DNA from 2 places in the Clostridium sp. B9 genome. Region 1 is predicted to be linked to the other one. Evidence: riboswitches for the same ligand, from Rfam matches in the RefSeq annotation. Region 1 holds a riboswitch; the other holds the start of a gene.
The links. A riboswitch is a leader RNA that binds a small molecule or an ion and turns the genes downstream of it on or off. The one in region 1 is predicted to bind thiamine pyrophosphate.

Region 1 (3,404 bases):
CAATATTATATGGATTTATTGATAAAAAGTATAGCTTAACAGAGAAAATTTTTGACCCTTTTAAAATTAATTATAAATGGGAATGGATTTTACATTTGGTTTTGGCAGTTCTAGTAATTATGACAATTAATTACTTTGGAATATATGTGTTTAAAATTTCATGGTTTATAGTTATTGCTTTAACGGGATTTGTTACTGGAATTTGTATATATAATTCTAATAGGAAAAGTTTGTAAATAGTGATTAGTAAGAAAGCTTAGAATTTTATTCTAAGCTTTTTATGTTATATAGAGAAAAGTTCTGTAATTATAAGTTAATTAAAAATATTATTAATAAAATGTTAACAAAGTGCTAATTATATATTATTTTAAGTATATTCAGAGTTTGTGAAATTGTAAAATTTAAAATAAAATTAACATGAAGGGTGGTGATTATATGGCTGGTGAACAAAAAGTCAGAGACGTATATATCCAATATGAACAAGATGGAGAAACTCCAAAATATGAAACTCCTTTAGCGGCAGGTGCAGATGTATTTGCAGCAAGGGATATGGTTATAAGACCATTTGAGAAAGTTGCAATTCCCTTAAACTTAAAATTTGCAATTCCTGATAATATGGAAATACAAATTAGAGCAAGAAGTGGACTTTCATTAAGAACAAACTTAAAAATTTCTAATTCAATAGGGACTATTGATGCAGATTCAATAAGTAACATATCTGTAATATTAGAAAATAATTATAATATAGCAAATCTTCCTTATGAAATTGCTAATAACATTGAAATATTAGAGGATTTAAAAAATAATTATACAGAAGTTAGATTAAAGGATTATTTGGAATCAAAAGGGAATGATATGAGTGTTTATGAAGAAGAAGGCGCAAGAGCATATAGAAAACTATTAAAGACTTATATATATTTAGATAAGAATGGAAATCCTTATGGAACTATATACATAAAAAAAGGAAATAGAATAGCTCAAATGGTTTTAGCTAAATATTATAAGGCTAATTTTATAGAAACTGATGACGTTTCAAAACATAAAAGTGTAAATAGAGGCGGGGGATTTGGTCATACTGGTTTTTAGATTAATTAGATAGAAATATATATAATTTTTAGCAAGAAGAGTGTAAGATTATTAGAATGGGATAAAGAGTAAGAAATATTAGATAAATAAAAATAGTAAATATACTTGAATTTATTAAATAATAGGAATATAATGAGAAAAAATGAATAAAATTAATCGTATGTGCTAGGGGTGCATTTTATGTGCTGAGAGGACAGCTGTCTGTCTAACCCTTAAAACCTGATGTAGTTAGTACTACCGTAGGGAAGCCAAAGAACTATTGTTTATTTATATTTAAACATTTAGGTGTTAAATATATTTATTTAAGTGTTTATTAAGCTTGCCTTATGGCAAGCTTTTATTTTTTATAAAAATATAAAAATATATAAATAGGATCCTAAATTTAATTTAACTGCGCAGTTAAGAAATAATAAAAAAGGGAGAACTAATTATGAATTATACAACACAAATGGATGCTGCCAAGAAGGGCATAATAACAAAGGAAATGCAAATCGTTGCAGAAAAAGAAAACTTTGATGTTAAAGAGTTAATGAGTTTAATGGCTGAAGGAAAAATAGTAATACCAGCTAACAAGAACCACAAAAGCATAAGTGCAGAAGGTGTAGGACAAGGGTTAAAAACAAAAATAAATGTTAACCTAGGAATTTCTAAGGATTGTGCAAATATTGATTTAGAGTTAGATAAGGTTAAAAAAGCTATAGAAATGAAAGTAGAATCCATAATGGATTTAAGTAGTTATGGAAAAACTTATGATTTTAGAAAAAAACTTGTTGAGATTTCTACTGCTATGATAGGTACTGTTCCTATGTATGATGTTGTTGGTTTTTATGATAAGGAGCTTAAGGATATTACTGTAGATGAATTTTTTGATGTTGTAGAAAAGCATGCTAAGGATGGAGTTGACTTCGTTACTATACATGCTGGTTTAAATAGAGAAACTATAAATACTTTTAGAAGAAATAAGAGATTAACAAATATTGTTTCAAGAGGAGGATCACTTCTTTTTGCTTGGATGGAGTTAAATAACAGAGAGAATCCTTTCTATGAATACTTTGATAGATTATTAGATATATGTGAAAAATATGACTTAACACTTAGCTTAGGAGATGCTTGTAGGCCCGGTTCAATAGCAGATGCAACAGATGCTATTCAAATAAAAGAGTTAATAACCTTAGGGGAATTAACTAAAAGAGCTTGGGAAAGAAATGTACAAGTTATAATTGAGGGACCAGGTCATATGTCAATAGATGAGATTGAGGCGAATATGATTTTAGAGAAAAAACTTTGCCATGGAGCACCATTCTATGTTTTGGGGCCAATAGTTACTGATATTGCTCCAGGTTATGATCATATAACAAGTGCTATAGGGGGCGCTATAGCAGCTACTTATGGGGCAGATTTTCTTTGCTATGTAACTCCAGCAGAACATTTAAGACTTCCTAATTTAGATGATGTTAAAGATGGAATAGTAGCAGCAAAAATAGCAGCTCATGCAGCTGATATAGCTAAAGGAGTTAAAGGAGCTAGAGAAGTTGATAATAATATGAGTAATGCTAGAAAAAGACTTGATTGGGATGAAATGTTCTCATTAGCTATAGACAGTGAGAAAGCAATAAGATATAGAGAAGAATCTACACCAGAGCATAAGGATAGTTGTACTATGTGTGGAAAGATGTGCTCAATAAGAAATATGAATAAAATTCTTGAAGGAAAAGATATCAACCTTTTAAGAGAAGACTAATTTTATAAGAGATATATTTATTAGTTTTAAGATTTACTTTCTAGCATATTTATTAAAATACGAAAGTTGAATTGATAAAACTAATTATATATCTCTATTTTTATACATAATAACGAATTATTTTATTGTAAAAATGATTTTTATGTATAAAATAACTTGCAAAAAACGAACGTTTGAATAATTTTAAGTGTTGACAATACGTGTTTAGAGTGGTAATGTTTAATTAACGAATGATTAATAATTAATAATAAATAATGTTCGTGTTTTGAATGGGGGATAAAAATGTCTGGTATTAGAATGGTATTTGTAGAAAAGAAAACTGGTTTTAATGTTGAAAGTCAGATATTACTTAAGGATTTTAAAGATAACTTAAGAATTAGTAGCTTAAAGGATGTAAGAGTTTTAAATAAATACATACTAGGAAACATGGCAGAAGAGCAATATAGAAATACGGTAAATACTATTTTGTCAGAAGCTCCTGTAGATAAGGTTTATGAGGAGAATTTTAATATTGCAGAGGATGAAAAAGTATTTGGAGTTGAATACTTACCAGGTCAATATGATCAAAGAGCAGATT
Region 2 (3,404 bases), 1.2 Mb from region 1:
AGAATCTAATTGGCTTGAAGGAGTTCAACTTTTAGCGGTTTATCTAATAATAGCAGCAATGTTTATGATAGTTTAATAGAAAAATAAAAAACTACCTAGGTTTTATTAAAACTTAGGTAGTTTTTTTCTTGTAATTGGATTTACAATAGCATATTTAGAAATAATATATACTAGTTATAGAAGATTTCTTTTAATAGTTTTATAAGCAGTTTGTTGTCCTCAGGTTTCAATACGCATACTCTGAAGAAATATTCGTTTAATCCTTCAAATGAGGTACAGTTTCTTATAATTATTCCTTTTTTCATAAGGATATCATAAAGTTCTTTAGCAGTTAGTTTTTGTGATGAAATTTTGCAAAGTATAAAGTTGCTATAACTTTTAAATACCTTTAAATCTGCCATTGAGCTTAGTTCATTAAATAAATAGTCCCTTTCATTTTTTAGTTTGGTGGTATTTGATTTTATGTACTCTTCATCTTTAAACATAACTTCACCCATTGAAGTTGCAAATATATTTATATTCCATAAATCAAGTTTTTCTTTCATCTTCTTTTTTGTTTCTTTGTGAGATATAAGTCCATAGCCTAATCTTATTCCGGGAGTTGAGAAGAACTTAGATGTTCCTCTAATTAAGAACAGTTTTGGAAATTTATCTACTAGAGTAGTTGATGAATATATTTCAGGTTCAGTAAATTCAACATAAGTTTCATCAAGCATTACAAAAGTGTTAGTATTAGCTAATAATTCAGTTATTTCATCTTTTGAGAAAGCAAATCCTGTTGGATTATTTGGGTTACATATAATAACTAAATCATAGTTAGAAGAGTTTATTGAATATATTAGCTCTTTGACATCAATTTTAAAGTCATTTTCTTCTTTTGAAAAGAATTTAGCTATTTCACAATTTATTTTTTCAAGTTCACTTTCATATTCTGAGTATGAGGGAGAAAGTAAAAGTGCTTTTTTAGGATTTATTATCTCTATGAAAGAAGAGATAAGTTCAGTAGCACCGCTACCTACTATTATATTTTCTTTTAAGCAGCCACAGTAAGTAGAAATTGATTCTTTTAAAGTTTTATATTCAGGATCTGGATACATAGAAACCATATCTATATTATTTAAAACAAATTCCTTTGCTTTTTGTGATGCTCCAAAAGGATTTATATTTGAACTAAAATCTTTAATTTCTTTTTTTTCAAAACCTAGCTTATTTGATAAGTCAAATAAGTTAGCTCCATGATTTGTACTCATAATTAACCTCCTAAGTTAAGTTCTACTATTTATTATATACTTATAATAAAGTTTTTTAAAATAAAAAATAAAAGGTTTAAGTCTTTAATATGACCTAAACCTTTAAAATTTATGCTATATATCCTGCAGTTGTATTTTTTGAACTCATAGCTTTTATTAATCTATTAATAGGTAAAAGAGTAAGTATTATTATACATATGATTCCATCAGCACCTATTAAAGAGCCGTTTACAAATAGTGAATAAATTATTGGAGACATTCCTTCTGGAGCATAGCTTCCGAAGAAAACAACTCCAGAAATAAAATGACACACAAATCTTAAGAAGATTGCAATGATGGCTCCCGAAATTTTGTGGTTTTTAAAGAATCCTGCAACTCCTAATGCCATATAAGGCAATGGATAATCAAATAAAACTTGAACTGGCTGAAGAATATATGGATCTATAAATAGTGATATTATACCAAATAAAAAACCAGTAAGCATACCAACAAGTGGACCATAAGCAAATGCTATAAGTATTATAGGAACCATAGCTCCTATAGTTATACCTCCTCCTTGAGGAAACTTATATATTTTTAACATGTTTAATACAGTAGTTAAAGCTAATGCTATACCAATGGTTGTAATCATTTTTGTATCAAACTTAATATCTTTGGATTTTATAAGTAGTAAAAATATTAATAGACATGCTATTAATGTAAGTAATGTAAGTGGATTAGTTATTATTTCTTTAAAGTTTCCACCTAAGTTAATCTCTGAAAAACTGTTTATAAAGTCATTTATTATTTCAGAAAATGACATCATAATTTAACCCCTCCTTTTAATAAATGCATAGGGAGGGTAGAAGAAAGAATAAAAAAACCGAATTCTTTAATAAGAATCCGGTTAAAATTCAGCCTAAAACGCTTCCCTACGCTGGAATTAACCAGATCAGGTGTTTGAGGGTTAATAGCTATAAGCTATTTCTCAGCCAAAGGGCACCCCTAGCACATGAAAATAATTCTAAATTAATTTTAGCTCTAAATCTTATTTAGGTCAAGTTAAAATAATAAAAACTTTCAATTAATAAATATTATTCCTTAGGCTTTCTTATAAACAAATTATTTATATAAAATTCTTCATCGGTTGATTTAGAAATTGAATTAGATCTACTTAAAGTGCCTAATCTTAAACTGTTTACTGTTCCAACCAAATCTAAAATACCATATCCTAGATTTCTATTAGGGTATTTATCGTTAGGTCTTTTTTTACAACCTCTAATCAAAAATGTTTGGAGTTTTTGAGCATACATTGTTGGATTGTTTCCATCTATAATACTCCATTGGAGAAGTAGAGCACAACAGCCCGCAGTTACAGCAGCTGCTACACTTCCGCCTGAAACAAGGGAAGAGCCACCACCTGGTTTAGTTGCTATTGCATTTATTCCTCCAGCAGCTATGATTGGCTGAACTATATTATTTCTAGTAAATCCCTCACCAGAACTTGACACTATGGCATTATTATTTTGATTATAGTATGCAGCAGTAATTATATTTGCACAAGTACCAGGCTCTGTTAAGGTAGTTTCCTTAGTTGGAGATAAGAATTTAGTGTTTGGAGCGAGTAATTCCCTTTGAAGAATCCATGCGTCATATTTACCATATACTATATATTCTCCTGTTAGAATGAATTTCCATATACCTTCTGTTATATTATTTGCGCGAATAAGTATGGATTCATCACCAGTGAATTCATCAGGTGAGTCGTAGGCAATCTCCATAGTTGTTCCTTCATATATAAATTTAATATTATAATATAGACCAAATAACCCGACTTTAGTATCGAAGACGGTAATGTTTTTTATTGTTTCGCCAGAAGGAGATGATATACTTAAAGTGAATTTATCAGGTTTTTTACCGTAAATTTGAAGTATGATGCCTTTTTGATTCTTATCTATATTTAATTCTATTATGCTATTTAAGCCTTTTCCAGGTATTTTACTAGAAGTATGTGTATCTGTATTACCTTGATTACCAGTTGAGTTAACAACTACAATACCTCTCTTAGTAGATATTTTATTTATATATCTTTCTAAATTGCTTTCACCAGAATGAGGTCCAAGATTACCACCAATACCTATATAGATTACAATGGGTTTCTGATACTTTATTGCT

Region 2: another riboswitch for thiamine pyrophosphate. It lies ahead of thiT (energy-coupled thiamine transporter ThiT); the one in region 1 lies ahead of thiC (phosphomethylpyrimidine synthase ThiC).

Annotation. Positions count from the first base shown of each region.
Region 1 is NZ_JBNWKA010000003.1:1,043,807-1,047,210, forward strand. It holds gene ACQZHJ_RS04725 (hypothetical protein) at 1-236, shown strand, start outside; gene ACQZHJ_RS04730 (dUTP diphosphatase) at 436-1,086, shown strand; TPP riboswitch at 1,244-1,349, shown strand; gene thiC (phosphomethylpyrimidine synthase ThiC) at 1,517-2,827, shown strand; gene ACQZHJ_RS04740 (phosphoribosylformylglycinamidine synthase) at 3,110-3,404, shown strand, end outside.
Region 2 is NZ_JBNWKA010000003.1:2,293,405-2,296,808, reverse strand. It holds gene cax (calcium/proton exchanger) at 1-76, shown strand, start outside; gene ACQZHJ_RS10215 (pyridoxal phosphate-dependent aminotransferase) at 171-1,250, opposite strand; gene thiT (energy-coupled thiamine transporter ThiT) at 1,360-2,055, opposite strand; TPP riboswitch at 2,142-2,246, opposite strand; gene ACQZHJ_RS10205 (S8 family peptidase) at 2,324-3,404, opposite strand, start outside.